Linked DNA regions of Prochlorococcus marinus str. NATL2A. The main gene of each other region encodes a partner of the protein of the gene in region 2 in a complex. Links are inferred from orthologs where the notes say so. Each region holds a gene or a part of one and is shown on either strand. Other genes may lie near its edges. The genes, in order: lpdA and PMN2A_RS02155.

Region 1 (15,706 bases), 960 kb from region 2 along the record:
TCATATCCCCAAAGAGTACCTGTTCTCCCCATTCCAGTTTGGACTTCGTCAAATATTAATAAAACATTGCTGCGAGTACATTTTTTTCTTAAGAGCTCAAAAAATGATTTTTTTCCAATATTTATTCCTCCCTCACCTTGTATTGGTTCAATAAATACAGCTGCAATTTGTGGACCTGTTTTTTCTAAAGTATCAAATAGATTTTCAAAAGATTCACTGTCATTATAAGAAAAAAACTGAAATCCCTGAACCATTGGCTCGAAACCTTTGTGGTATTTCGTTTGGCCTGTCGCACTTACAGCGGCGAGTGTTCTTCCGTGAAAGCTTTCCTTTGAGCAAAGAATGACTGGGTTGTCGATATTACGTTCAATATGCCCATATTTTCTTGCCAATTTAATTGCAGCTTCGTTTGCTTCAGCACCGCTATTACAAAAAAATACACTCTTCGCAAAACTTTGTGAAGTTAACCATTGAGCTAATTCTTCTTGCTCTGGTATTCCGTAAAGGTTAGATACGTGTTGAAGTCTTTTTAATTGTTTTGATAAGGATTTGATTAATGCTTTATCACTGTGGCCTAGTGAACATGTTGCAATTCCAGCCACACCATCAAGATATTTTCGGCCTTTTTGATCCCACACCCATGAGCCTTTACCCCTAATGAGATCTAAGGGAAAACGATTGTAAGTCTTCATCAATGAAGTGGGAGCGGTCGGACTTGAACCGACAAACCCGAAGGTGCCGCATTTTGAGTGCGGTGCGTCTACCAATTCCACCACGCTCCCATGTGTTTATTTTATGTCAAAACTAGCAAATATATGAAACTAAGCTGCATTTTTTTGAGTATCAATATTGTCTTCACTAATTATTTTGTTAGAGAAAGAACTATGAGATGTTATTTGATCAAATTTTCTAGAAATATTAGAACCTGCATTCGTTAATTTTTCTTCTAATTTTTCATAGCCTCTATCTAAGTGTTCGAGGCCCGTGAAAATACTATTTCCTTTGGCAGAGAGACATGCAAGGATAATGGCAGCAGAAGAACGTAAATCTCCTCCCTCTACATTTGAACCTACAAGTTCTTTTACTCCTTTTATATAAGCAGTATTGTTTTCTAGATAAATACAGGCGCCCATTTTATTTAGCTCCAAAACGTGTTGCATTCTCTTCTCAAAAACTCTTTCTTTGATTTTGCTTGAACCCTTAGCGGTGGCCATCAGTGACATAAATGGAGCCTGAAGATCAGTTGGGAAGCCAGGAAATGGACTTGTTGTTATGTCAACTCCTGAAATCTCTCTTGGAATGATTTTTAAATGATGATTCCCATGTTGAGATATTGAACAGCCACATTCTTTTAATTTTGAAATAACAGCGCTCAAATGATTTGGGATTACTGGACCAATAATGAGAGGCGATCGTGTTATTGCTGCAGCAATAAGAAAAGTCCCTGCTTCTATCCTGTCTGGAATAACACAATGAGAAGTCCCGTTTAAAGATTCAACTCCAAGGATTGTGATTCTTTTCGTTCCTGCTCCAAAAACTTTTGCTCCCATTGAATTAAGCATTTTTGCGAGATCCTGGATCTCTGGTTCTCTAGCTGGATTCGATATTGTTGTTTTGCCTGAAGCTAAGCAAGAAGCCATCAAGATGGTTTCCGTGGCTCCGACGCTGGGATATTTAAGAGTAATATTCGCTCCAAGTAATCTTTTGTCTTTGGTAGAAACTTTAGCTTTTACAACATCATTTATAACTTCAACTTCCGCTCCTAAAGCTTTTAGACCATTGATATGTTCATCGACAGGTCTTGCTCCAATATTGCAACCACCAGGTAAAGGAATTTTTGCTTCTCCAAGTCTTGTAAGTAAGGGGCCGACACAGAAAAAGCTTGCTCTCAAGCTATGAACTAATTCATACGGTAATTCAACATTATGAATGGACTCTGAATTAATTTCGATAGAATTATTTGTTTTAGTTAACTTTGCGCCCAAATTACGGAGAATCTCTGACATGACTTCAATGTCCGTAAGTTGTGGGACATTTTGAATGAGGAGTTTTTCTTTCGTAAGAAGCGCCGCAGCCATTAAAGCTAGCGAAGAATTTTTTGCCCCGCTAACTTTTAAGATCCCACTAAGCGGACGCCCTCCTTTTACCTCCAGATGTGGCGGAACAATATTCCTTTTAATCGTCGCCACACTACTCATATTGGAGCGAACTGCTTACCCAGCCATAATGCCAAGTGGATTTCAAATAGTCCAGTCAACCTTATTGAAAATTGATGGGTTCAAATTAAATATTGATAATTTTGAAAGTTTGAATAAAATTTTTATATAGTTTTTATTGAATTTAATAAGAAAATAAGTGGTTTTTAATGCAAGAAACTTTTCTGCTTTTCAAAAATTAAATAATTTGAGGTTAGAAAATTAATCATTCATATTCTCCATTGATTACAAGTAAAAGAAACCCTTTGGTTCGAAAATTAAGGGGTCTTTTGAAAAAAACTGGACGTGAAGAGCATTCTTCTCTTTTGCTTGAGGGGTCTCATTTGTTAGAAGAGGCTTTGAAAACAAATTTTTTGCCAACAGAAGTTATTGCAACTCCTGAATGGTGTGATCAGCATGAGGAGATTTTAAAAAAAATAGCTTCAAGAACTTTGTTAACCCTAGTAACCAAAAACGTTTTAGAAACATCTTTGTCAACAGTCACACCTGATGGTGTCGCAGCGATATTCCCAATGCAAGGGTTACCAAAATCGGGAAAAGCCCCTAAACATATTTTGGCTTTGGATAGGATTCAAGATCCAGGTAATTTGGGAAATTTATTTCGATCAGCTCTTGCTGGTGAATATGAGGCTATGTGGTTAGCTTCTGGAGCCGATCCACTTAATCAAAAGGTTTTAAGATCCTCCGCTGGCTCAGTTCTCCATATGCCTTTTGAACGGATTGGACATTCATCTTCTTCAAGTATTGAAATGCTTGTTTCAAAACTCAATATTGCAATTGATGATAATTACCAAGTAGTAGGGACAATTTCACCAAATAAAATTACTGATAAGAAAGTGAAACCTTATTGGGAATTAGACTGGGATCTCCCTACAGTATTGGTTCTTGGTAATGAGGGTTCAGGTGTTCATGCTTCAATTGAAGCCTGTTGTACAGACTTTGTTACGTTGCCTCATAGCTCATTAGTTGATTCACTTAATGTGGCATCTGCTGCAGTTCCTCTCTTGTTGGAGCGACAAAGAGTAAAAATGGTTAAGGGTATGCAAAAAAAATCGTGAGTGAAATTTCTTTTGACTTTGACTTGATTGTTGTCGGAGCTGGATATGGAGGTTTTGATGCGGCTAAACATGCGGCAGAGGCTGGCTTGAAAGTGGCGATTGTCGAATCAAGAGATATGGGTGGGACCTGTGTTAACAGAGGCTGTGTCCCCTCTAAAGCATTACTAGCTGCCAGTGGTAAAGTTCGTGAGCTTGCAGATGTTCCTCATCTTTCTGAATTTGGGATACATTCGGCTCCGGTTAGATTTGAACGTAAAAAAATAGCCGAACATGCAAAAAATTTAGTCGAGACAATTCGAAAAAATCTAACTAAAACATTGGAAAGATCTGGAGTTGAGATACTTAGAGGAGAAGGACGTTTAGAAGGCAATCAAAAGGTCGGTTTAAGAGAAACTAATGGAGTTGATAGAATTTTTTCTGCTAGAGATATTATCTTAGCTACAGGCTCAGACCCTTTTGTACCGCCTGGAATTGAAATTGATGGACGAACTGTTTTTACAAGTGATGAGGCTATTAATTTAGAATGGTTGCCAAGATGGATTGCAATAATTGGTAGTGGCTATATAGGTTTGGAATTCGCTGATATTTATACAGCTTTAGGTTGTGAGGTAACCATGATTGAAGCCCTTGATAAAGTAATGCCTACTTTTGATCCAGATATCACGAAAATTGCTTCAAGAAACCTAATTGATAAAAGAGATATTGAAACTCGAGCTGGTGTGTTTGCTACTAAAGTTAAGCCAGGTTGTCCTGTCGAGGTCGAGCTTACAGATGCAAAGAGTCGAGAAGTAATTGAGGAGTTGCAAGTTGACGCTGTTCTGGTCGCAACAGGTCGAGTACCGTCGACTGAAAATCTAAATCTACAATCCGTTGGAGTTGAAACAACGAGAGGTTTTATTCCAATTGATGATCAGATGAGAGTATTGGTAAATGAAAAACCGGTTTCTAATCTATGGGCAGTCGGAGATGTTACGGGTAAGTTGATGTTGGCCCATACCGCTGCAGCGCAAGGGAGTATTGCTGTAGAAAATATTTTAGGAAAAGCAATAGAAATTGACTACAGAAGTATTCCTGCAGCGACGTTTACTCACCCTGAGATAAGTTCCGTTGGACTCTCGGAAGAAGAAGCAAAAGATCTAGCGAAAAACGAAGGCTTTGAACTTGGAATTGTTAGAAGTTATTTTAAAGCGAACTCTAAGGCCTTGGCTGAATTAGAAAGTGATGGAATTATGAAGTTGATTTTTAATAAAGAGACGGGAGAGGTCCTTGGGGCTCATATTTATGGATTACATGCGGCTGATCTCATACAAGAGGTTTCTAATGCAATTTCTAGAAGACAACGAGTTAATGACTTAGCAAAAGAAGTTCATACTCATCCAACATTAAGCGAAGTTGTAGAGGTTGCTTATAAGCAGGCATCTTTACAAATAAAGAAGTAGTAAATCAAATTTTATCTTTATAGATCATTAATTATTTAAATTATGGAAATTAGAAGAAGACCTCCTAACCCAAGTATAAAAGTAGCTAATTTAGAGTATGCAATTCCTCACCCAGATTCAAAACCTAAAAATATTTTGGAGGAAATTGTTTGGGAAAAACATCTAGAAGTTGAGATTGCAAGAAAAAAAGTTTCGCTTGAAGATTTAAAGAAAAAGATCAAGGATTTACCAAAAACAAAAAATTTCATAGATGCATTAAGAAATAGTAATTCGAAACCAGCACTAATCTCAGAAATAAAAAAGGCTAGTCCAAGTAGAGGGATAATTAGAGAAGACTTTGACGCGAAAATGATAGGTAAAATGTATCAAGAGGGGGGTGCTAACTGCATATCGGTCTTAACAGATAAAAAATTTTTTCAAGGTGGTTTTGATGTCTTAGTGGAAGTTAGAAAGGAAATCATAATCCCAATCCTATGTAAGGACTTTATCCTTTACCCCTATCAGCTTTACCAAGCAAGAGCTGCTGGTGCTGATGCTGCACTTTTGATAGCGGCAATTCTGACTGATTCTGATTTAAAGTACTTATCTAAGGTCGCTGAACATTTGGGACTTACAATATTAGTAGAGGTTCATGACTCAGAAGAACTTGAACGAGTACTAAATATTAATGTATTTAATTTAATAGGTATTAATAATAGAAATTTAAAGAGTTTTAAAACTGATCTTGAGGTTACAAAGAAATTGGCCGAGAATTATGCTAACCAAATCAAGGAAAATTCTATTACTTTGGTAAGCGAGTCAGGTTTATTTAATCGTGAGGATTTGGATTTAGTGAAGAGTTATGGGGCTGATGCTGTTTTAGTTGGTGAATCTCTTATGTCACAGGAAGATATATTAGGTGGAGTTAAAAAGTTAATTGGCAACTTATAAATTACGGACAATATCTTTGCCAATCTCATAAGTCTAGTTAGAGAAGATTTTGTCTACTTTCCCAATGATTAAATCTAATTCAAATAAACCCAATTCTCGAGTATCAGTGCTTGACAATGAGTTGTCTCCCCTTAAATCAAATTTATTTTGATAAATCCTATGAATTCTTTTAATTATTAACTTATTTTTTGTTTTTGGATGAGAGGCAACGACGATATCGCCAATCTCTAAGTCAATATTTTTTGGGTTTAACTTTGTATAAGTTACTAAATCGCCCTCTTTAAGAGTTCTTTCCATAGAAGTACCGACAACACGTAAATGTTGTCGGTAACCGATTATTAAAGTAAATAAAGTAAATAAGTCTGGCTTGTGGAAAAGACTTTTATCAGCTTGCGGTAACCCAGCTATCACTTCTACCTTTTGATGACCAAAACATCGAGTGAATCTTTTGTACAGCTGCTAATAATTCTTCTGCCTTGGTTTGATCAATATTTACCTTGCATGCACTACAAAGCTTTGCTGCTTTCCAAAAAGTGTCATGAAGATCTGGATATGTAGCTAAGTGCTCAGGCTTGAAGTAATCAGTCCAGAGGATTAGAAGTTCTTTTTTGGCCTTTTGTGATTCTTCTTCTTTAATCGCAACGAAGCGAGAAAAAGTGTTGTTATAAGCTGAAATGGAAGCTTGATCGTTACCAGCTGGAGCTAGAGCAATAAGTTTTTTTGTCATAGACAAAACTGCTTCTGCGGTAACTCTTGCTGAAGAAGGGTCATATACACCGCAAGGTCCGTCACAGTGAGCGTGAACAGATTTTGCTGGAAGCTTTTTAAAGATTGATGTAAGTGTTTCGCTCAACATCTGAGAATAATTTGTGAACATTATTTTTTTTACATTAATGGCGTTTGTCAACAAACGCCATAACTTTATCTAGAGCTTTCTGAATAATTTAAGAAACTCACTTAACACCTAATAATTCCACTTCAAACGTTAAAACTGAATTAGGAGGGATTGGACCTATTCCTCTGCTGCCATACCCCAATTCTGGTGGAATGACTAATTTTCTTTTACCTCCAACTTTCATTCCTGCGACTCCCTCATCCCAACCCTTTATCACCATCCCTGCACCTAAAGAAAATTCAAAAGGACCTCTCCCATAACTGCTGTCAAATTCTTTCCCATCATCAAGAGTACCCTTGTAATTTACTGAGACACTTGTTCCTGGGGTGGCTTCTTGACCATCACCTAAAACTAATTCAGTAATTTTTAGCCCACTTGAAGTTACTTGAGATGCTCCTATCTCAGCTCCTCCAAGAGGAGAGTTGCTTGCACTGGTTTTATCTGAAGCCATAGTAAAAAGTGATGGATTTGGGTCTTCTGGGTCTAATTCAAATGGATTAGTTACAGACTCGCTGGTTTTTGTGGATTGCCTTACATCCGCTTGGATTGGTTGGTCAATTTGTAAGGCATTCGTTGGAGTCGGTGAGATGATTTGGCTAATCACTGCAATCATCAAGCAGCTAAGGCAAACAGAGAAGCTAATTAAGATTTCTCTCACAGTAATATTAAGTACTCGAAAATATTCTTGCAGATTAATACCCAAATTACATCCATTTAAAAGATAACTAACCAGAGAGTATGAATTTTGTCGGTGTATATTTAATTAAATTGGATTTATGAATAATATCTATTCTCTTTTTATTAAAGCCTTTGCTGGTGGAGCTCTAGCAGGAATCTCTCTTAGTGAAGGCAATTATATTTTCATGCTTTTGGGAATATCTTTACTTTGGCCTGCTAGTAAAAATCCATGGGGAGGCTTTTGTTGGGGTGCGATGGCTATTTTATGGAGTCATAAGTGGTTGCTATCTTTGCATCCAATTAGTTGGGTAGGGATAAGCTCAAATTTAAGTTTACCAATAACCATTTTTATATGGCTTTTTTGTGGAGCCTTTGGAGGGGGGCTGGTTTTTATTTGGTCAGCTTTGAGTTGCTTTTTGGCTCCTGGAAGACTTCAGTTTTCTAAATTAGAAAATAAGTTTATTTATGCCGTTTTATTGTCAACAATATGGGGGCTTTCTGAAGAACTACTATCTAGAGGCCCTTTGTTTTGGATGGGTGTAGGGCCAAGTTTATTACCACAAGATAGATATTTGGCTGGATTAGCAAGATGGATAGGTTCGGGCGGCTTGGCCACCATCCATCTTTTAGCTGGATGGTGGATATGGCAACTTTCAATTGCTTTTCAAGCTAGAAAAAAAGCCAAGAAATTTATTATTCTTGGCTTTGCTTATTTTTTGTTAGCTCATTTACTTGGATTTATCTTGTTGTTTGATTCTCCAACTGATTCATCAGAAAAGGTTGCGATGTGGCAAACAAATATTCCAATAAGACAAAAATTTAGTCAGGAAGAGATAAATGCTTTGCCCTCAAAAGTAAATAGAGCATTAACTGAAGCTTTTGAAATGAATGCATCTTTTTTAATCGCTCCAGAAGGAACGTTGCCTCTGGATAGATCAAAGATTCGAGATTTTTCTATTAAATTTCTCTCTGGAGGTTTCAGGAAAATAAATGGTTCTATACGAAGTTCACTATTAGTCTTTAATCCAGGTGAAGAGTCTTTTTCGGATGTGTTGGACAAATCTAGATTAGTCCCGCTGGGCGAATGGATTCCTGAATTGCCTAATTTTTTGAAAGATGGTCTCTCGGCAGTAGGTGGAATTGAAAGTGGAAATCCATCAAGACTTCTTGATTGGGAGGGGCCTTCTTTTGCAGGTGCTATTTGTTATGAATTGAGTAATGGGAAAGCTATAGCTAAAGCAGTAAATCAAGGGGCAAAATGGATTTTAGTGATTGCAAATTTAGATCCCTATCCTATTTCTTTGCAGAAACAATTTTTATCTATTGCTCAATTAAGAAGTATTGAAACATCAAAAAATTTAATATCTGTCTCTAATACCGGACCAACATCTTTGATTAAAAGTAATGGAAGAATTGATACCCTCCTCAAGCCAAATGAAGAATTAGTTCAACTAGCTGATCTGGAATTAAATGGAAAGAAAACACTGTACACATTAATTTCTGATTTACCAATGATAGTAGTCATTCTGATAAGTTTAATAGGTGTTTTACGATTACGTTAGTATGGTTGATATTAATACTCTTTTGAAATAAGTCCCCCTCCTAATACATAATCACCCTTGTAAAATACTGCTGCTTGTCCAGGCGTAATTGAAAATTGATCTTTTTCAAAATGAATATTACATTTATAACAATAATTTTCTTTATTACTATCAAAAATTGGTATTAACTTTGCTTTCATTGCTTTACTTCTATATCTAATTTGTACCTCAACTTCAATTGGTTCTTGAGGCGCTTCAATTGATACCCAATTTATATCTTTTACAATACATTCTGACTTGCCAGAGTCTTCTCTTGGGGCAACAATTACTCTGTTTAAAGAGGCATCAATTTCAACAACATGTAAAGGCACTTCCCAAGCAATACCTAATCCCTTTCGTTGTCCTATTGTGAAATGCTGAATTCCATTATGGGAGCCTATTATTTGACCGTTTTTAAGTACAACCTCTCCTTTCTTTTGAGGTAAATACTTATCAATAAATGCATTCATTGATCCGTAATGTTCAGCAAGACAAAGGTCTTGGCTTTCTGGCTTTTTGGCAGTTTTTAATGAATGTTTAAGAGCTTCTATTCGTGTTATCTCTTTAGTTAATTCTCCAAGTGGGAAAATTGTTTTTCCTAAAATTTCTTGAGGGAGATCATACAAAAAATAGCTTTGATCTTTGTTGAGATCTTTACCTCTTAAAAGCTTATGTCTTTTAATTCCATCACTCGGAAGATCATTCTCATTGAAAGATTCGTTTGAGTATCTAATCCTTGCGTAATGCCCAGTTGCGATCTTTTCGATATTTTTATTTTCTTTAACCCATTTGAGCATTTCTGAGAATTTGACTGATTTGTTGCAGCGCGAGCACGGCAAAGGAGTAATTCCTTCCTCATATCCTTTTAAGACGTTATTGATGATTTCTTTTTGAAAGATTTCTTTTGAATCAACTATGTGATGCTTGATTCCAAGTTGATCACATATCCCTGCAGCATCAACTAATCCATCAGAGCAGCAAGAACCTTTTCCTTTCATTAGCCACAAAGTTAATCCTTCTACATCCCATCCAGCTTTACAGAGTAGAGCAGCCGTTAAGGAGCTATCTACTCCTCCGGAAAGCCCTACTACAACTGAATGACTTCCAGAAAATGTTTGCAGTCTTTTTAATGTTTTCTCGACTGTTTCTTCTGAAGGCAAATGATTTAAAACTTTTTTTGTTTCTCTTGTTTCCACATTCATGGGCATTGATAGTAGCTTCTATTCATAGTGGGTTTGGTTGCTTTTTGATTTTGAATTGGCCTCAATCTGATTCGGAACATTTGATGGTTTCTTCAGAGCAGATGCAAAACATAGAAAAAGAAATGTTTTCTATGGGTATGCCTGTTGAAGCTCTGATGGAAAAAGTGGGAATTGGTATTTCTTCATGGATATTAGACAGGCATGGGTTGATTGAAAATGGTGCAATCGTTTTGGTAGGGCCTGGTCACAATGGAGGCGATGGACTTGTTGTTGCGAGAGAACTTTATATGGCAGGCGTTGATATCTCTATTTGGTGTCCATTCCCATTAAAAAAACAATTAACACAAAAACATTTTCATTATGCAATGCAGATTGGGATTGAAAACTTGGAGCGTAAACCCGATTCAAATTCAGATTTATTATGGATTGAGGCTTTATTTGGATTAGGACAATCAAGAATTATTTCTGATGAAATAATTCGCCTATTGAATTCGAAGAAGACCTTTAGTCCTGAAAAGTTAATTAGTATTGATGTCCCTGCAGGATTAGACTCAGATAATGGAAATATAGTATCAAATACATCATGCAAAGCCAGTTCTTCATTAACCTTGGGTTTATTTAAGTCGGGATTAATTCAAGATTCAGCTATTGATTATGTAGGTAATTTAGAGAGAGTAGATATCGGAATTCCAGATAAGATCTTAGCTGGTTTTCCTGAAACACAGCCTTTAAGGATTTCTTTTTCAGATTTGTCTACTTTTGTTTGGCCCATGCTTAGTAAAAGTAAAAGTAAATATCAGAGAGGAAGAGTTCTGGTGATTGCAGGGAGTGAGAAATACAGGGGAGCAGCATCCCTTGCTTTGAATGGAGCTTTAGCAAGTGGGGTAGGTAGTGTTAGTGCATTTTTGCCCAATTCCGTTTCATCTGCTCTTTGGATTACTCACCCTGAAGTCTTGTTACTTGGAGATCTAACTGCTTTTCAGGACGGTTCTTCAGATTTCTCCAAAGTTTTAAATGAAGTTGACTTGAATAGGTTTGACTCGATTTTGCTCGGACCAGGATTGGGGATTGCAGACGAAAAAGATTGTTTTGGCTCTGACTTGCAGGATTTCAAAGGCCTACTTGTTCTTGATGCTGATGCAATTAATAGGCTCTCAATAACATCAAAAGGTTGGGAGTGGCTAAATGATAGGGAAGGTCCCACTTGGCTTACCCCTCATCTTGAAGAATTTAAAAGGTTATTTCCTTTAATTGATTGCTCGAATCCATTGAAGGCTGGAATTGAAGCTGCAAAAACTTGCAGTTCTTCTGTCTTATTGAAATGTGCTCATAGTGTTATCTCTGATCCAGAAGGTAAAACTTGGCAAATAGGGCAAGTGAATTCAAGTGTTGCAAGAACTGGCCTTGGCGATGTTTTGGCTGGGTTTGTTTCAGGGATGGGTGCTTCTGGACTGGCAAGTGATAAAAAATTGGATACAAGTTTGCTTGCTGCATCAGCTTTGATGCATGCATATGCAGGGGCTTTTTCTATAAAAGGGAGCACAGCGAGCACTATTTGCACTTTTCTTGGTGAATTAATAAAAAAGGAAAGCACTTGAAATGTTTTGAAACAACCATCTTCAAGGCATTAAATGGTCCATTTGGTGTCATTTGTTAACTAATCGTCAACAGAATCTGAAGCCTTCATGAAACCTTGGCATCTTTTGCGATTTCTGTAGGAAAGTCTTACCACTTTAGTACGGGGCCAAGAAACAATGGTTTCAACTGCACCCAAGCCTGCTGAATCACAAAAACGACGCAGCAGTGATCCAATTAGTTGGTACCTTTCCTCCATAGGACGAGTTCCTCTTTTAACTCCTGCTGAGGAAATTGAACTTGGTAATCAAGTTCAAACGTTGATGAGTCTTACCGAGGATGGCCAGATTAAAGAGCAGAGCAAAGAATTTACCTCTCATCAAAGAAGATTGATTCGAATTGGAAGAAGGGCAAAGGAAAGAATGATGAAGGCCAATCTTAGGTTGGTTGTCAGTGTTGCAAAGAAATATCAGGGAAAAGGTCTTGAACTTTTAGATTTAGTTCAGGAAGGTTCTCTTGGGTTAGAAAGAGCGGTAGAAAAATTTGACCCTACTCGTGGATATAAGTTTTCTACTTATGCATTTTGGTGGATAAGGCAAAGCATGACTAGAGCAATAGCTTGTCAGTCCAGAACAATCCGATTACCTGTTCATTTAAGTGAGAGATTAGCGACCATTAGAAAAGTCAGCTTAGATTTGGCTCATAAGCTCGGTGCAATGCCCAGCCGTATTGAAATAGCTGAGGCAATGGAAATTGAGTTAGAAGAACTTGATTCGATTTTGAGACAAGCTCTGACCACAAGCAGTCTTGACGCACCCGTTAATGGAGATGAAGGTCGTAGCTTTTTAGGTGATCTAATAGCTGACGGTTCTGGAGAAGAACCTCTAGATAAGGTAGAACAAAAAATTCATCAAGAACAACTTGGAAGGTGGTTAAGTCATTTAAGCGAACAAGAACAGCACGTTATTAGGCTTAGATTTGGCTTAGAGGGTAATGAAAGACATACTCTCGCAGAGATAGGAAGATTGTTACAGGTTTCACGCGAGAGGGTAAGGCAAGTTGAGCTAAAAGCTTTAAGGAAATTGAGGAATCTCACTAGAAAGCTTCCAAGTGGAATTTGATTTTTTATCTAATTTTAGTTTTCTGCCCAAATATATTTTGTTAACTCACTAGGGTCAGGCTCTGGGGCGTTTAAAGCAAATTCAACTGCATCGTTAACTTCTAGATCAATTTCTTTCTCAATATTTTTTAATTCTTCATCAAAGACTAAGCCAGAACTAGTTAAATCATTTTTTAACTTTTTAATTGGATCTCTTTTAGCCCAGAATTCCTTTTCCCTCTCAGATCTAAGCTCGTCTGGGTCAGCTAATGAATGCCCCCTAAATCTGTAAGTGAGACACTCTATCAAAGTGGGGCCTTCTCCAGCTCTTGCCCGTTCTAGGGCCCTTTCGGCAGCCCCTCTTACTGCTAAAACGTCCATACCGTCAATCTCTTCGCCTGGCATACCAAATGCTGAAGCTTTTCTCCATATTTCTGTCTCACTAGTTGCTCTGTCATGGGCCATCCCAATTGCCCATTTATTATTTTCGACTACAAATATGATCGGTAATTTCCATAGCTGGGCCATATTTAAACATTCATAAAACTGACCAATATTGCAAGTACCATCTCCAAAAAATGCTGCAGTTACAGAATCACTATTTTCTTTAAGAGCCTCTCTTTTATATTTACTGCTGAAAGCTGCTCCAAGGGCAACTGGAATACCTTCACCAATAAAGGCATAACCTCCAAGTAGGTGATGTTCTTTAGAGAACAGATGCATAGATCCACCTCTGCCTTTACTGCAGCCTGTCTCTTTCCCAAATAGCTCGCTCATCACCTCTTTCGCAGGGACTCCAGCACTCAGAGCATGAACATGATCTCTATAGGTACTGCAAAACCAGTCGTGTTTGCGTTTCATTGCACCAATAACACCTGTACTTATTGCTTCTTGCCCGTTGTAAAGATGAACAAACCCAAACATCTTCCCTCTGTAATACATTTCAGCGCATTTATCTTCAAATCGTCTTCCCAAAGTCATATCTTTGAAAAGATTTAAACCAATTTCTCTATTGATTTGAGCTGGTTTGGTGTTTCCAAGATTGCTTAGCCTGTCGGCGTGTTCCCTGTGCTGAATAGGGTTTTGGCCTGTTTTGTCCTGGTTGTGAGACATGACTTCGTTCATATTCACTTATCAATCCTTTTTAGACTTTAAGCGTCAATGGATGCAAAATGGTTAAAACCCCTTACGATGCCTAGAGCTTTTTTTCTGATTACCTAGTAGCGATTGGAATTACCTATTGATCATTTTCGCTTATTGGGGGTTAGCCCTTCTGCAAATGCTGAAGAGGTCCTCAGGGCTTTTCAGCTAAGGCTAGATCGTCCTCCCAAGCAAGGCTTTACTTATGAAGTTTTAGCTCAGAGGTCTGAGCTTCTAAGGCTTTCTGCTGATCTTTTATCTAATCCTGCTGAACGACAATCTTACGAACTCGCTTTGATTGAGGGTTCGTCTGGGCTTGAATTATCTTCAAATAGAGAAGTTGCTGGTTTACTTCTCTTGTGGGAATCAAATGCTTCTTTCCAAGCTTTCAAGCTTGCAAAAAAAGCATTACAACCTCCACAAGCTCCAGCCTTGGGAAGTGGTAGAGAGTCAGATTTAACATTAATAGCAGCTTTAGCTTGTAGAGACGCTTCTATTGAGGAGCAAGCTTGCAGAAGATACGCTTCAGGCGCTGATTTGCTTCAGGAAGGCATACAGTTATTGCAGAGGATGGGAAAGCTTGTTGAAGAAAGAAAAACCCTTGAATCCGATTTAGAGTCTTTACTTCCATACAGAATTCTTGATTTATTAAGTAGAGAGAAAGAAGACGAAAAATCTCATCGGGAAGGCCTGATGTTGCTGGATGACTTTGTTAATAAAAGAGGTGGACTCGAAGGAAAAAGAAATTCAGAAAAAATAGCAGGATTAAATCAAAATGATTTTGAGCTATTTTTCCTCCAAATCAGAAAATTTTTAACTGCTAAAGAACAGTCAAAAATTTATGTAAACTGGTATAGAAGAGGTTCCGAAGATGCTGGCTTTCTTGCTGCTTTTGCTTTGATTGCTTCTGGCTATTCTTATAGGAAACCAGAACTCTTGCAAGAAGCTCGGAAATATCTTCGAAATATCAACATTAATGGCTTTGACCCTATGCCATTAATTGGATGCCTAGATCTTTTATTAGGAGATGTCACGCAAGCAGAGTCTCGTTTTCGAAGTAGTTCAGATGAGAAATTAAAAGACTGGTTAGACAATTACCCAGGCGAAACATTGGGAGCTCTATGCGACTACTGTAGAAATTGGTTGAAAAAAGATGTATTAGTAGGTTTTAGCGATGTTGAGATACAAACTGTAAATCTTGATGATTGGTTCGCTAGCCAAGAAGTTCAAGTTTATGTAGAGCAGTTGGAAGCAAAAGGGGCATTAGGTATTGCAAAAGCTGGATTTTCTTTCTTATCGTCATTGACCCCTGAACAACAAATTGAGAATAATTCATCAAGAAACTTGGAGGAAAAAGCAGATTTGCCAATGCCGGGTGGGGCTTTAGGTGAGAATTTTAATGAAAGCTCTTTCAAATCACGATTAGATATTAAAGAAATTTTCTTAAGATCTAATTTGGTTGAAAAGATAGTTTCAAAATATTATTCAACATTTGAATTGATAAAAAACTCAGATTTCAAATCTTTCATATTAAAACGTCCGATATATACAAGTTCTTTAGCATTTATTGGTTTATTTATTGTTGGAACAAGCTTAGGAGTCCTTACGCAAAGAAAACCCTCGCAAAATAATGATCTCAGCAATATCTCTAAGTCTGAATTGGTTAAACCAGAAGATATTAAAAATAGAGATAATGTATCAACTAAAATAGAAAATAATAAAGAAAAATTAGATTTAAAAAAATCAATTCCTCTTACTTCATTAGACCCCTCAAATCAAGAAATTAAATCTCTTGTTGAATCATGGTTGGAAGGTAAGGCGGACATTTTGAATGGTTCGGAAAGTCAGTTTCTTTCTTCTGTTGCTAGAACCTCTCTATTCAATAGAGTTATTG
Region 2 (15,519 bases):
ATATTTTTCTTCTACTCTTAAGCGTGCACGTCTACCTAGTTCGTGGGTAAGTACTGGCTGATCGTGCAAAACAGGTAAAAGAGTCCTTAATTGAGACGTTACACCCTCAGTATTAAGTATGATTCCTGCTCCATTTTCAAGCACCTCTCCATCTGCTCCAGCATCTGTCGCGACACATGCTGTTCCTGTTGCCATAGCTTCCAACAAGGCAATAGATAATCCTTCTACAAGACTTGGAAGTAAAAAGACCTCAGCGATTTGAAGAAGAGCGACTCTTTTATTTTGATCAGCTTCGTATCCCCACCAAAACACATTATCTTCTTTGTTGGAAATTGAATGATTTTCGAGTGTTGGCCTTAGTGGACCATCTCCCACTATTACTAATCGACATCCTTTTGGCTGGACAAATCTCCATGCACGTAGTAGAGCTTCAACATTTTTTTCAGAAGCTATTCTACCCATATAGATAAATATTCTCTCAGAACCAAGCTTTTTCCTTATCTCGAAATGAAGTTCATTTTGTGAATTATGTGGTTTAAGCGTGTTCCACTTCTTTATATCAATTCCATTAGGTATTACTTCTAGTCTGCTCTCTTTTACTCCTAGTTTTGCGAGAACCTCTGCTTGTAAATCTGAAAAAACAATTACTTTGTCATACTTAGCTAATGATGGAGCATAAAGTTGGTAGGTAAGTTGCTGTGTATTGGCCGTAAGATTTCTGAGCTTTGAATCGAAAGCTGGGTGAAAAGTTGCTATCAAAGGTAAATTAAGTTGATGACAGAGCTCAGGCAGTCGGAAATCCAATGGAGAAAGCGTAAGACTTGCATGAACTAAATCAGGTTTCAGTCTTGAGAGCGATTCTCTAAGCTCCCTTTGCGCATTTAGAGAAGGAATTGTGTAAACCTGAGATTTAATTAAATAAGGAAGACTTACGTCGGGATCATTCGCCAAGAGGGAAGTCTTATTATTCCCATCCCTCATTGGGTTATCAAAATGAATAAAACTTGTTTGATATCCTCTTTCTTTGAGCTCTTCAGTCGTGCTAAGCCCATAACAGACATTCCCGCAAAAAGGTGTTTTTTTGCCTAGCCAGGCGATATGGGTCAAACTCTAGAAAACCGGTATTTTAAATTAGCAGCTATCATATATTTCTAATCAAACTATTGTTAATAGTTAAATAATTTATAAATAAGATTTTCTAAAAAAAATTTAAATATAAGTTACTACTTGGTATTTAGTTCATTACTAATTATTACTTCTCTCATCATTTCAAGAGATGTGATTTTTTTTTGTAAATGAGTTTCAATCCAGGTTTCAACAATTCTCAGTAGTTTTAACCAGACATTTTTAGGACCTAATAATTTCCCATTACTGTGAAAAGGTAATTTTTCAAGTAATAGTCTCTGAAGTAAAGCAAGTTCAGATGGATTCAGTTCTGCGCTTGCATTAGGAATTGTTCCAATAGCAAAACCTTCTTCAGGTATAAAGCTGCACTTCCAGCTCCATTCTCCAATAGGTGGTATCAGCCTGGAACCAGAATGACAACAGTTTTGAAGTGGTAGGCAATATCCTCCTAGAGCCAATAAATGAACACACGATTGAACGCTGATTGCTAAAGCTTCTAATGAATTAAATTCTGTTTTATGTAAGTCATTTAGTCTATTTAAATGGATTAAAACTAATTTAAGTAAATCTTTTTGAGGATCTTCATTGCCAACCATAACCATAATTAGCTCTGAAATCGCTTGGGCTGCTGAAAGTGTTTCGATGTTTCTTCCTAGATCCCCATAACTTTTAAGAATCTTTATTTGTGTAACTCGCCTAAGATTTTTCTTTCCGACTATATGTAAGTCTAAAAAATTAAAAGGTGATGTCGCTCCAAGCCTGCTTTTGGGTTTTCTTGCTCCTGGTATAGCAAAACGAGATATTCCATTTTCTTCACTAAGTATGGTTAATAGCCTGTCACTCTCGCCGAGAGGTCCAACTTTTAAAGAAAGTCCTTTCATTCTTTGATTTAAACTCATTATTCCTTTTTCTTTTGTTCTTGGGTAATTTCAAAACCAAAACTTGTCCCAATAAATGTTGATCCTGCTTCAATAATTTCTATTGCTTGATCAAAAGTTTTAATACCTCCTACAGTTTTAATTGAGCAGCGATTTTTAACAAGTTTAGAGACATGATTAGTTTGATCCTTTGATGCAGATGGCCCAAAACCATTGCCTATTTGAATTCCAATTGCGCCCGCATCAATTAATGCATCAATTGCCACGGAAAGTCTTGAGAAGTTTGAGAGGGTATTTGCATCAATAATTACTCTTACTGGAATACCAAGTTCACTTATTTGATTTATTTCCTCGGCAAATAGTTCTATATTTCCTTCTTTTAATGCAAAATAATTTGGAACTAGATCTAACTCTTCTGCTCCTTTATCTAATGCATATTCGGCTTCTTTTCGTTTGATAGAAGTTGGGATAAACCCAAAAGGGAAGGCGATAACTGAGATTAATTTTGTAGTACTTTTGCTTCCTAACCGTTCACGAGCAATTGGTAGATTGGACAGACTAGTGCATAAACCTGCAAAGCCATTTTGCTTGGATGCATCACAAATCTGAACAATCATTTCTTTATCAAAATGAGGATTTAGGACTGCTTGATAAATCACATTAGAAATATTGACATGAGCTTCTTCCACGCTGTTTTTACTCATTTGACTAGTAGTATTTAAATTTTTTCTTGGATTACGCCATATCCTCCGTGATTTCTCTTATAGATAACTCGCAAAGCGGATCCTTCTTCCTCTCTAAATAAATAGAAGTCATGATCAATCAGGTCTAATTGGACTCTTGCTTGCTCAATATTCATAGGAGTCATCTCGAAATATTTGCGTCTGACTCCTGGGCTAGGTAGATGTGGTTCTTTGCCTTCAGTGAGTGAATGATCCGAGGAAGAAAAATTTTGAGTGTCTTCGTTTTGGACTGATTTCGTTGACTGATTATGATGAACATTATGACTGTTATGTCGCTCTTTGTACTTACGTAATTGTCGTGCAAGTTTATTTGCTACTAAGTCGATGCTTGCATAAAGATTCTCACTTCTTTCTTGGGCTCTTATTACTGTTCCGTTTGCAAAGACAGTCACCTCAGCTGTCTGTTGTGGCACGCGAGGATTTCGAGCGACTGAGAGGTGGACATCAGCTTCTTGCACCATTTCTTGGAAATTGTGAGTTGCTTTATCAATTTTTGTTTTGGTGTAATCACGAAGCGATTGAGTTAATTCAAGATTGCGTCCATGGATAAGAAGCTTCATTTTGTTTCGCCTGAGACAGGGCCTAATAGCAACTTAGATCTAACCCCTCAACTTGCACAATCTTCTTCCGCTTTTCTTTTTGAACCTAAAAATATTGTGCCATTTGAGACTGCCTTAGGTTGGCAGAAGAATTTTCAAAAAAACCTTATTGAGCAACCGTTCTCACCCCAAGCAGTATGGCTACTCGAACATTTTTCTTGTTTCACAATGGGTAGAGGTAGCGATAAAAAAAATTTGTTGTTCGAAGAAAATAATTCTCCATTGCCAGTTTTTAGTATTGAGAGAGGAGGTGAAGTTACGCATCACATGCCTGGGCAGATCGTTGGATACCTAGTTTTAAATTTAAGTCTTCACAAAAAAGACTTATCTTGGTATTTGAGAGAATTGGAGCAAGTGCTGATTGATGTTCTTGACTTGTTGGGAATGGAGGGGAAGAGGGTAGATGGCTTAACAGGAGTTTGGTGTGAAGATAAAAAGGTTGGTTCAATAGGAATTGGTTGCAAGAGATGGGTGACTCAGCATGGGTTTTCACTAAATGTAGATTGTGATCTAATTGGTTTTGAAAAGATAATTCCTTGTGGACTAGATAAAGTGAAAGTAGGGAAATTGAGTGATTGGATACCTGGCATCAAAGTCTGTGACGTTACGCCTCTTTTAAGGGAATCTGTTAAAAGACGTTTTAAATTGAACTGGGAAAAATAAATCAACCTCTTTAAATATCACTAAAAAAATAACAAATTATTTTTTGGCTATGACAAAAACTAACTCACAAAAAAATATATTTTCTTCTGAGGATGCTTTGGCTTTTTGGATCCCTAATAGGAAAGAGGAACAAGCAATTAATAGAAGATCTCACCTTAATAAGATCACTCAAGTTGACCAGATTTGGGAATTATTAAAAGTTCAGTTGAGCGATGTATTGGCAGTTGATTCACCACATACTTTTCACCCAGAAAGCTTTACATATAAAGAACTTGCTGAAAATATTTCTAAGGCAGCATTTTCCTTTACTAAGCTTGGGGTAGGACCTGATGATGTGGTCGCTCTTTTTGCCGAAAATAGTCCTAGATGGCTCATCGCCGATCAAGGTCTTATGCGAATAGGTGCAACAGACTCTGTTAGAGGAGCGACTGCTCCACCTAGTGAACTTAGATATATTCTTGAAGACTCAAATGCGGTTGGATTGATTGTTCAAAACTCCGATGTCTGGGAAAGACTTTCGCTTAATGATGATCAAATCAATAGTTTGAAATTTGTTCTTCAACTTGAGGGGAAAGCTTGTGATGGCGTTTTTGAATGGGAGAGTTTTTTGAAGAAAGGATTGAATATAGAAAATGTAAGTAAACAGGAGAAAATAATTGATAGGCAACCAAAAAGAATAGCAACCATTTTATATACTTCTGGAACGACAGGTAAACCTAAAGGAGTGCCACTAACACATTCTAATTTATTACATCAAATTAGGTCTCTTGCTTGCGTAGCGAACCCTTCTCCAGGTGCGCCTGTATTAAGTGTCTTACCAATTTGGCATTCATATGAACGGAGTGCAGAATATTATTTTTTTTCTTGTGGTTGTACTCAAACATATACATCAATTAGGCATCTTAAGGAAGATTTGCCAAGGGTTAAGCCAATAGTAATGGCAACAGTTCCAAGACTTTGGGAGTCAATAAAGTTAGGGTTTGAGGATGCTGTTGATAAAATGCCGAGACTGAGAAAGACCTTGATAAAAAGTGCGATTTCTAATAGTAAGGCATATAAATTGGCTCGAAGAAAACTTTATTTTTTAACTATTGAGAGTGTTTCTAGTTTTGAACAAATTAGCTCTTTCATAGAGATTCTTCTGCGGTACCCAATGCATAGAATTTCTTCTATTTACTTATGGCCAAAAATTCTTACCAAGATTTGTGGAGGAAGATTGAGATTCCCAATTAGTGGTGGAGGTGCAATTGCTCCGCATATTGATTCTTTCTTTGAAGCTTTAGGTGTTGAATTATTAGTTGGTTATGGCTTAACAGAAACTAGTCCAGTCCTCACATGTAGAAGGCCTTGGAGGAATATACGTGGAGGAGCAGGTCAACCTTTACCAGAGACTGAGATAAAAATAGTAGATCCTGAAACATTCCAAATAAAAAAACTGCGTCAAAAAGGTTTGGTTCTTGCGCGTGGTCCTCAAATAATGTCTGGTTATTTAGGAAAACGATCTGAATCGAAGAAGGTTTTAGATGCTACCGGCTGGTTTAATACTGGAGATTTAGGGATGTTGCTTTCTGATGGATCCTTAATCCTGACTGGAAGAGCAAAAGATACGATTGTGCTAAGTAGTGGAGAAAATATTGAGCCTGGACCTTTGGAGGAATGTTTGATTGCTAGTTCATTGATTGAGCAGGCTTTTCTATTGGGGCAAGATCAAAAATATCTTGCTGCTTTGATTGTTCCAAGAATTGATCATGTAAAAGAATGGCTTGCAGAAAGGGGTGTGAATTCAAAAGTTGTTCTTGGAATATCTCCTGAAAATTATGAATTAAGACAATCTCTAAAATTAGAAATGAATCAAGCACTGGCAAATCGTCTTGGATCTAGAAGAGAAGAGAGATTATTTTCAATTGCCTTAGTAGAGCCATTTACAATAGAAAATGGCTTGTTAACGCAAACTCTTAAGCAAAAACGTGAACAAATTATCCAACGTGATTTGAAACTTATAAATGAAATATATGGTTTGTAATTTGTTTGTTTGGCCAATTAAATTGACCAATACTATCTTTTGTTGAGAACGTATTGATCGAATCATAATTTATTGATCAGGTGGACTCAATTTCTATAAAACGTTCAATAACTGTAAGAGCAGTTGTCACACCTTCATGGAAAGAGGAGGCTGAGCGTGAATTAAGTAATGCAATATCAGCAATAGATCAGCAACTGGGTGAATTAGAAAAAGAAGGACAACAAATTGTTGATGGTATTAGACGTCAGAGCGCTAATCCCCTTGACCCAAGAGTTCAAGAGCAAGTCGCTCAAGTTCAGAACCAAGTTGCTTCAAAGAGATCAGAATTTGAAGAACAAAAAAGAAATCTTCTGTCACAGCAATCTCAAGTTCGTGAGTTGGAGATGGAACAAATCGTCGAGCAAGGACAAATTGACAGCTTTTGTGATTTAAAAGTTGGTGATAACTTAGTCAGTAAAATGGGTGTGAGTATTTTGGTCAGAGATGGCGTAGTAGAGGCAATTGATCAAGATTGAAATTTGGTCGAACTACAATTAATCCAAAAATAATTTTTGATATTAAGAAGAAATCCACATAAAAAAACCTATCGTTGTAAGGACACTCATGTAGAACTAACATTGGTATGTATTGATACTTGCAAAGCTTCTAGATAGAAATTTTTGAAGCCTTGCCACAAACTCTCCATAAAGGAAATAGGAACAAATTATGGCCACTCATGACATCTTTATGCCTGCTTTAAGTTCAACTATGACTGAGGGCAAAATAGTTGAGTGGCTAAAAAAACCTGGAGATAAAGTTGAAAGAGGTGAGTCAGTTTTAGTTGTTGAGTCAGATAAAGCTGATATGGATGTTGAGTCTTTCCAAGATGGCTTTCTCGCTTCGATTGTGATGCCTGCAGGCAGCTCTGCACCTGTTGGAGAGACAATCGGATTGATCGTTGAGACATCAGATGAGATCGCTGAGGCTCAAGCAAATGCACCTTCTCCTTCCCCTCAATCAGGTAGTCAAGAAAAAGAGAGTTCATCGCCTCAAGTTCAAGAAAAACAAGCCTCTGTTGACTCTCCTAAAGCAACAGTAGTTACAAAGACATCACTTGCACCTCTTGTTTCAGAATCCTCTGTAAATCAGGATCAGTTTTTAAATGATGGTCGAATAGTTGCTTCCCCAAGAGCTAAAAAACTTGCTTCTCAAATGGGAGTGGATTTGGCAACTGTTAGGGGCTCAGGACCTCATGGACGAATACAAGCTGAGGATGTTCAAAGTGCAAAAGGGCAACCCATAAGCGTTCCTTGGATTGCAGAAAGTAATGCTCCAGCGAAAATCATTTCTGACGTGCCTCGCATAGAAAAAAAATCTGTTGACTCTGGTAAGCCACCTGCTCCAGGGAAAAGTTTTGGATCTAGAGGGGAAACAATTTCATTCAACACTCTTCAACAAGCTGTAAATCGGAACATGGAGGAAAGTTTAAATACTCCTTGTTTCAGAGTCGGATATTCAATTCTTACTGATGAATTGGATGATCTTTATAAACAAGTTAAATCTGATGGAGTAACTATGACTGCTTTACTTGCTAAAGCAGTTGGCTTAACCCTGGCTAGACACCCCCAGGTGAATGCAGCTTTTAGTTCTGAGGGGATTGCCTATCCTTCACAAATAAATGTAGCCGTTGCAGTTGCGATGGAGGACGGAGGGTTGATAACTCCAGTGCTGCAAAATGCTGATAAGACGAGCCTTACTGATTTATCCCTACAATGGGCTGATCTTGTTAAGCGTGCGAGGAATAAGCAATTAGAACCGCAAGAATACAGCAGTGGAACGTTTACACTCTCGAATCTAGGTATGTTTGGTGTGGATCGTTTTGATGCAATTCTGCCCCCAGGGACTGGAGCAATTTTAGCGGTAGGAGCTTCATTGTCTAAAGTTGTTGCTTCTAAAGATGGTTCGATTTCAATCAAAAAACAGATGCAAGTCAATCTTACCGCTGATCACAGAGTGATCTATGGGGCTGATGGAGCACTATTCCTGAAGGACTTGGCTTACTTAATCGAAAACAACCCTTGTAGCCTCTCGTCGTGAGATTTAATTGGTCGAACCACAAGTGATTTTTTCTTACTTTAACCTGATTTGATGTGTTAGATCAAAAAGATAATCTTTTAAGCTCCTATAACTATGATTTGCCAAATGAATTAATTGCTCAATCACCTACCAAGAGTAGGCATGATGCCAAATTGATGATTGTTAAAGATGGCCTCGATGATTCTTTAAACCTTGTGCATGCAAAGGTATGGGACATAAAGGATATCTTGAAGCCTGCTGATCTTTTAGTTGTGAATAATACGCGAGTTGTTAAAGCAAGATTGAAAATTCGATTGTCAGGAGGAGGGGCAGGTGAATTATTGCTAATGGAACCGAGGGGTGATGGTCGATGGCTTTGTCTTGGTCGTCCTGCTAGGCGTATGAGAGGAGGTGATCAATTGTGGTTGGATATGTCACGAGATAATTCTTTAATCTTGAAAGTTATTGATAAGGATGAGAGAACAGGCGGAAGAATTATTCAATTTTCAAATGAGTTTACTAGTTGGACGGAAATGGAAAATATACTTGATTTATGTGGAGAAGTCCCATTGCCTCCATACATAGATAAGGACAAATCTAGTGATCATGAGGAAAGCTATCAGACTAGATTTGCTTCGAAACCAGGAGCCATAGCTGCTCCCACAGCGGGCTTACATCTAAGTGATGAACTTATAGAAAATTTAAAAACGAGAGGTATTAAAATTGCTCAAATTACTTTGCATGTCGGCTTAGGAACTTTTAGACCATTAGAGAAAGAAGATCTATCTCAGTTGCATTTACACAGTGAGTGGATAGAGGTTACTGAAGAGACCATCAAAGCGATAACTAATTGTAAGGAGGATGGGGGGAAAGTCTTTGCTGTTGGCACTACTAGTGTGAGAGCCCTTGAGGCTGCTTACCTTTCAGGAAGAGGCGCCTTGAAGCCGTATGAAGGTAAAGTGGATTTGGTAATTAAACCAGGATTTAAATTTTCCGTCATTGATGGACTGCTCACTAATTTCCACCTACCTAAAAGTTCTCTATTACTTTTAGTTAGTGCTCTAATTGGTCGAAAACGTATGTTGAAACTATATAAACAGGCTATTTCTAATAAATATCGATTTTTCTCTTATGGAGATGCGATGTTGATAACGCCTGAGTCAGTTATATAGACCCAAGAGTCAAGCTAATGATGGTTCTTTAATAACACCTGTAGGAACATTCTCAAACATTACGGATGAGATATATCTTTCGGCAAGGTCAGGTAGAACTACAACGATTGTCTTCCCTGAGAACTCCTCTTTTTCGGCCAGCCTTAAGGCCACAGCAGCAGCAGCACCACATGAGATACCAACTAGTAGACCTTCTTCTTGTGCCAAACGTAATGCCATTGCAATAGACTCATCATTGGAGACTTGCTCAACTTGATCGACTACGGATAAGTCAAGGTTTTGAGGAATAAACCCAGCTCCAATCCCTTGGATCTTGTGAGGGCCGGGTTTTACTTCTTCTCCATTGAGAGTTTGTGTTATTACTGGGCTGTGAGTAGGCTCTACGGCAACAGACAATAATGAATGATTTTTTTCTTGCTTTATGAAACGAGAAACACCTGTAATTGTCCCACCTGTTCCGACACCAGAGACTAAAACATCAATTTGACCGTCCGTATCATCCCAAATTTCAGGACCTGTAGTTTTGAAATGTATTTCTGGATTGGCTGGGTTATCAAATTGTCCTGGCATGAAGTATTTTTTAGGGTCGCTATCTGCTATTTCCTTCGCTTTTGCAATGGCACCAGGCATTCCTTTTGCTGCTTCAGTAAGTATTAATTCAGCACCAAGAACAGCCATCATCCTCCTACGTTCAATTGACATGGATTCAGGCATCGTGAGGATTAACTTGTAACCTCTAGCAGCGGCTGTATAAGCAAGTGCTATTCCAGTATTCCCAGATGTTGGTTCAATAATTACTTTATCTTTATTGAGTAAACCTTTCTTTTCAGCATCCCAGATCATATTTGCTCCTATTCTACATTTAACACTGTAGGCAGGGTTACGACCTTCTATCTTTGCAAGTACTGTTGCTTTTGCGTTTTTTGTGATCGAATTAAGTTTGACCAATGGTGTATGACCAATAGCAAAACTATTGTCTTCATAGATTCTTGACATTTTTAAAATGACTTAATTAGCTAATACTCTAAATCTATATAAAAATCTCGGTAATTGGTTATTTAGATAATCTTTATTAGTGATTTTTTTATATTGCTGAATTAAATCTTGACCACAACTCATCTTCATTTTCTAGCCCTACTGACACTCTTAATAAGTGTTCCGAGACACCACAACTTTCAGCCCATTTCAATTCTTTGAAGTGAGCTAACTGAACATATGGACAAACCAATGTAAAATTTGTACCTAAACTTGGCCCTTTGTTTACTCTTAATGAATCATAAACTCTTTTTGATTCTTCAATCCCCCCTTTAAGTTCAAACGATAATAGACATCCATAACCTCCTCCTTTCTTTAATAGCGAATTAAAATTTTTACAATATTGGGGATGTAAAACCTTTGAAATTTCTTTTTTTGTTTCTAATTTTTCTTTCAGCTTTAAGCAAGATATATTTAACCTCTTTAAGCGATCCTTTACGTCTCTACTAGTTAACTCCAACTCAATAGCATCTGAATCAGATAGTGTAGATAATGCAACTTTAGGAATGATCTCAGCTATTTCTTTTTTCCATTTAGAGTATGGACTGATAACAGTACTGCCAGCAAGAATATCTCCTCTCCCAGCAAAACTTTTTGTAAGAGAACTAAAAATCACATCTGCGTAAGGAGTCAGGTGAACATTTAGAGATGAACCGATGGTATCGTCAACAATGACAGGTATGTTTTTTTCTTTAGCTAATTTTGAAATAGATATTAGGTCAACACATTGCAATAAAGGGTTGCTAGGTATTTCTATGATTAATGCAGCTGGATTTTTTTTATCCAGCTCTTCTTTTATATGATTTAATTTTGTTTTAATAATGAGATCGCTTCCTTGGAAAATAATTTGAGGTAGTTTAAGTACATCAACATATGGGAAGCCTATTTGAAGCGTCGAAGAAGTTCCTTTAATACAATTTATCGCTGAAATAATAGTCGTTAATGCAGCCATACCTGAACGATGTAGTCGTATTAGACTATTATCGCAATTGTATATATTTGCTAAGCGTTTGATAAGTGCCTCTCTGGCGCAATCACCATCTGAAGTGAGTGGTTTCTTCTCTTTCCCAAGGGCTATTGCCGCTTCACGTGAAGACAATCCAAGACCAGTGTGTTGCCAGAAGGCTTTTGCTGAAGAGGTATTTTTTTGGTCAATAATTAGACACGAAACACCAAGAAAGTCTTCTATTTTTGAAAAACAATCTGAATTCTTTCGAAGACAATATTCTTGAGCACTTAAAGCAGAAGCTCTGTTGGGGTAAGGCCAACTGCTTTTCTTCGATTCGCCATGAAATTCAAGTGATTTTCGAGCTATCTCGGCAACAAAAGGATTAAATCCAAATCTAGGGTAAATTGCTTTTAATGAATTTATACAAGCTGGCACCTTCTCTTCGTATGCGATTACATCTTCCCATCTAGGCAATGCAACAGATACAGCATGTGGCCTACTCGGTAGAGGCTCTCCTAAATCTTTGGCACTCCAGCAAGGATCAATTAGTAAATTTCTTTCAGTCAAGAGATAGTTCCTAAGGCTTGATTCAAATCAGCACTTAAGTCTTCAATGTCCTCACATCCAATAGAAAATCGAATAAGTGAATCAGTAATTCCAATTTTTATTTTTGTTTCCTTGGACACTGAAGCATGTGTCATTGTGGCTGGATGGCAAACAAGACTTTCAATTCCACCGAGACTTTCTGCCATTTTGAAGTAATGAAGACTTTTACAAAATGAATAGGTTTGAGCTTGGGTTGCGTTAACAGTGGCAGTAACAATTGCTCCTCCCATAGCCATTTGTCTTTTTGCTAATTTACATTGTGGATGATCATTCCTGAAAGGATATCGAACATATTTTATTGCTGGATTATCGGCTAATTGATTAGCTATTTTAGATGCATTATTAACTTGTCTTTCTAGACGAAGTGGAAGAGTTTTTATTCCTCGTGTAATAAGCCAGCAATCAAAGGGAGAAGGGTTTAATCCAAGAGCTTTCTGGGCGAAATTTAGCTTGTCTCTCCAGATAGCACTCTCAGTGCATACGGCACCTCCAAGTGCATCTGAGTGACCATTGATAAACTTGGTCGTGCTAGTTAAAGATAAGGTCGCTCCAAGTTGAAGAGGTCTTTGTAATAGAGGTGTTGCAAAAGTATTGTCTACAACAACAGGTATTTTCATTTTATTTGCGAAATGACAAATCCCTTCAATATCAATAATTTTGAGGAGTGGGTTAGTAGGACTTTCGATCCAAATCATCGCGGGTTTGTGATTTGAAATGACTTCTTGGAAATTAGGCTTAGTAAAGTCTATCCATTGAGTTTTTAATCCAAAACGATTAAAAACTTGTTCAAATAATCTCACCGTACATCCATAAAGATTCTCCTCACAAAGGATTAAGTCTCCAGCCTTAAGAGTGGAGACTATTGCTGTAATCGCAGCGACTCCAGAACTAAATACACTTGCGAACTTACATTCTTCCAGATCAGACAAAACTGATTCAAGAATTCGAAAATTTGGATTTCCTGAACGAGTGTAGTCAAAGCCACCCTCATTGCCATGAACGAACGTTGAGGTTGGAAAGATTGGCGGCATTATTGAACCAGTTCCTTCAGAAAAATTATCTTTGTGATGAATGACTCTTGTGTTTACTCCAGTGCTGAATTCCTTCTCTCTTTTTACTGATCCCATATCCTTTGAATAGTTTTTCTATAGGCTATAGAAAAACATGAAAAAGCCCCTAAAGAAAGGGGCACTATAATTAAATTTAATGAGAAAGAAGCTATGAGGGCCTATACCTTTCTTGAATAATACTCAACAACTAACAATTCATTAATTTCAATAGCAACCCATTCCCTATCTGTCTTTGCAGATATCTTTGCCGAGAGTTTGGTTTTATCAAGCTCAAGGTGTGGAGGAACATTCGCAAGACCTGGGAATTCTAAGTTGGCTTGAGCTAATTGCTTACTAGCTTTGTTGTCTCTGATAGCAATAACATCTCCAGCCTTGCATTGGTAGCTTGCAATGTCAGTGATCCTGCCATTAACAGTTACATGTCCATGGTTTACTAGCTGTCTTGAGCCTGGGATTGTAGGCCCAAACCCAAGTCTAAAACAAACATTATCAAGCCTATTTTCCAGAAGCTTTAAGAGATTTGTTCCTGTGGAACCCTCCTGAGCACGAGCTTTCTTTACGTAGCGAACAAGCTGGCGTTCAGAAATACCATAGTTGAATCGAAGTTTTTGCTTTTCTTCGAGTCGGATCGCGTATTCAGAGCGCTTGCGACGGGCTTGGCCGTGCTGACCTGGTGGATGAGACCTTTTAGCGGCCTTCCGGGTGAGACCAGGTAGGTCTCCCAAGCGTCGCGTGATCCTCAAACGAGGTCCGCGGTATCTAGACATAGGGGTTTAATTTAGAAAATGTTTACTGGTAAGGGTAATCTGGAATAAATCCATTGGCCCCTTATTCACCAGTTCATTATTCTATCTAAAGATGCTTACAAAGATCAATAAAGCCATTGCACTTGTTTTTGTTAGTTTGATTTCCTTTTATCAGAAGTGGATTTCGCCATTGTTTGGACCGAGTTGTCGATTTATCCCTAGTTGCAGTGCTTATGGGATAGAAGCCGTTAATAAGCATGGTCCCTGGAGAGGGGGGTGGCTGACTTTGAAAAGATTAAGTAAATGTCATCCTTTGACCCCTTGTGGGTGTGACCCAGTTCCAGAAAAATGAACTCAGATGTATTGATCTTGTATTCACGTAAAGGCTGCTGCTTGTGTCAAACACTTGAAAAAAAATTATCTAGGATATGTTTAGATAATTTAAACCCTTCTATTGAACTTTCCATTGTCGACATAGATAGTAAAACAGTGTCTTTAGATATACAAATGAAGTATACAAATGAAGTTCCAGTAATAGTTCTTGACTCAACTAGATTATTAAAAAATATTGAATTTCCTCGGGTCTCTCCACGTTTAAAGGAAGACATGCTTTTATCTTGGATACAAAAGAATTTGAATATTTTGTACAAAAAAGTTTAAGAAAATAACCAATTCTTCTTTTTAATAAATTTCTTTATTGATTTCAAAGAGAAAAACATAATTTATTTTTTTAACAACTAAAGTTATTTTGTGAAGATGATTAAATTTCTTTTTAATTACTGAATCGTAAGTTGATTTATTTTGTGGTGAAAATCATGCAGATCTTTTTATACTTGAAATGAGCGTTCATTGATTTTTCATTATCCGAGGTTTGTTTTGTCGCGTTATCTGCACACTTTGTTGAAAGCAATTGATCTTCAGGTCCGCTCAGGGTTAGCAAATCCAGAAATAAAAAATCTTTCCACTGATTCTAGAGAAATCGAAAAAGGTGATTTGTTCTTAGGTTTAGACGGTGAAAAAGTTGATGGAGGGAACTTTTGGGCAAAAGCAATTGAGAGAGGTGCTTGTGCAGCCATTATTAGTAAAAAGGCTTCTCTTTTAAATCCGCCAACTAACGAAGACCCCGTAGTTATTCTCCCAGAGCCAGTATCACTATTTATGGGTAAATTAGCTGCAGATTTTTGGGGTAAGCCATCTAGTGAGATTTGTTTGATAGGTATTACTGGGACTAACGGTAAAACGACTACATCATTTTTAATTGAATTTCTGACTACTTCGCTTGGTCATCCATCCGCTTTGTTTGGAACATTAATTAATAGATGGCCTAACCATGAGGAAACTTCAAAATATACAACTACTTTTGCGGTCCCTTTGCAGGCAAAACTTAGGAAAGCCGTTCAGGCAGGAGTTGAATATGGAGCAATGGAAGTAAGTTCACATGCTTTGTCTCAGAATAGAGTTGCTGGTTGTGATTTTAATGGGGCAGTATTTACAAACCTTTCAAGAGATCATTTAGATTATCACGATTCAATGGAATCTTATTTTGAGGCTAAAGCTAGTTTGTTCCGATCACATCTGATCGAAGATGGTGGCCCTAGATCAGTAATTAATATAGACGATAAATGGGGTGCAAAATTAGCAAAAGAGCTCAACAAAAAATGTTGGACATGTTCATTAAAAGAGAACTCCCAAACCAGAGAGAAAGCAGATTTATATATAAGTAATCTTCAAATTATGCAAGACGGATACAAGGGGAAATTGCATACGCCCTTTGGGGTTGAAAATTTTATTTCACCACTAATAGGTGAGTTTAATTTAATGAATATGTTGCAAGCAGTAGGAATTTTAGTTCAAA

What was found.
Region 1: the proteins of PMN2A_RS02155 (region 2) and lpdA are in contact, whole or in part, in a crystal structure (PDB 1EBD), measured with the Geobacillus stearothermophilus proteins. The link is inferred for Prochlorococcus marinus str. NATL2A from one-to-one orthologs. Residues at the interface, in WP_033016211.1 of Geobacillus stearothermophilus: Ile130, Ala131, Met132, Pro133, Arg136, Arg140, Glu141, Asn155, Arg157; in WP_049624544.1 of Geobacillus stearothermophilus: Pro340, Ser341, Asp344, Tyr345, Arg403, Asp406, Val408, Glu431, Ala432, Gly433, Asp438.

The regions. Positions count from the first base shown.
Region 1 is NC_007335.2:1,356,674-1,372,379, reverse strand. Bases 2,493-5,491 are described here. They hold lpdA (dihydrolipoyl dehydrogenase), read left to right. Parts: upstream 2,493-3,270; coding sequence 3,271-4,713; downstream 4,714-5,491. Other genes in these bases: trpC (indole-3-glycerol phosphate synthase TrpC), read left to right, coding at 4,756-5,491; PMN2A_RS07515 (TrmH family RNA methyltransferase), read left to right, coding at 2,493-3,274. Outside these bases: PMN2A_RS07530 (aspartate aminotransferase family protein), read right to left, coding at 1-692; murA (UDP-N-acetylglucosamine 1-carboxyvinyltransferase), read right to left, coding at 822-2,198; more of PMN2A_RS07515, read left to right, coding at 2,438-2,492; more of trpC, read left to right, coding at 5,492-5,643; sodX (nickel-type superoxide dismutase maturation protease), read right to left, coding at 5,677-6,054; sodN (superoxide dismutase, Ni), read right to left, coding at 6,029-6,499; PMN2A_RS07490 (FKBP-type peptidyl-prolyl cis-trans isomerase), read right to left, coding at 6,597-7,151; PMN2A_RS07485 (apolipoprotein N-acyltransferase), read left to right, coding at 7,315-8,778; tRNA 2-thiouridine(34) synthase MnmA, read right to left, coding at 8,790-10,004; PMN2A_RS07475 (bifunctional ADP-dependent NAD(P)H-hydrate dehydratase/NAD(P)H-hydrate epimerase), read left to right, coding at 10,049-11,596; PMN2A_RS07470 (RpoD/SigA family RNA polymerase sigma factor), read left to right, coding at 11,753-12,694; pdhA (pyruvate dehydrogenase (acetyl-transferring) E1 component subunit alpha), read right to left, coding at 12,709-13,785; PMN2A_RS07460 (IMS domain-containing protein), read left to right, coding at 13,900-15,706. UniProt on the Escherichia coli protein: Lipoamide dehydrogenase is a component of the glycine cleavage system as well as of the alpha-ketoacid dehydrogenase complexes.
Region 2 is NC_007335.2:398,115-413,633, forward strand. The notes cover bases 6,110-8,921. They hold PMN2A_RS02155 (dihydrolipoamide acetyltransferase family protein), read left to right. Parts: upstream 6,110-6,736; coding sequence 6,737-8,107; downstream 8,108-8,921. Other genes in these bases: PMN2A_RS02150 (YlqD family protein), read left to right, coding at 6,112-6,546; queA (tRNA preQ1(34) S-adenosylmethionine ribosyltransferase-isomerase QueA), read left to right, coding at 8,161-8,921. Also shown: PMN2A_RS02120 (glycosyltransferase family 4 protein), read right to left, coding at 1-1,107; DNA repair protein RecO, read right to left, coding at 1,224-2,024; deoC (deoxyribose-phosphate aldolase), read right to left, coding at 2,024-2,707; hpf (ribosome hibernation-promoting factor, HPF/YfiA family), read right to left, coding at 2,722-3,306; lipoyl(octanoyl) transferase LipB, read left to right, coding at 3,289-4,008; PMN2A_RS02145 (AMP-binding protein), read left to right, coding at 4,058-6,031; more of queA, read left to right, coding at 8,922-9,258; cysK (cysteine synthase A), read right to left, coding at 9,268-10,254; PMN2A_RS02170 (PLP-dependent transferase), read right to left, coding at 10,343-11,809; PMN2A_RS02175 (trans-sulfuration enzyme family protein), read right to left, coding at 11,806-12,975; rpsD (30S ribosomal protein S4), read right to left, coding at 13,077-13,685; membrane protein insertion efficiency factor YidD, read left to right, coding at 13,777-14,016; PMN2A_RS02190 (glutaredoxin family protein), read left to right, coding at 14,013-14,324; PMN2A_RS02195 (UDP-N-acetylmuramoyl-L-alanyl-D-glutamate--2,6-diaminopimelate ligase), read left to right, coding at 14,541-15,519.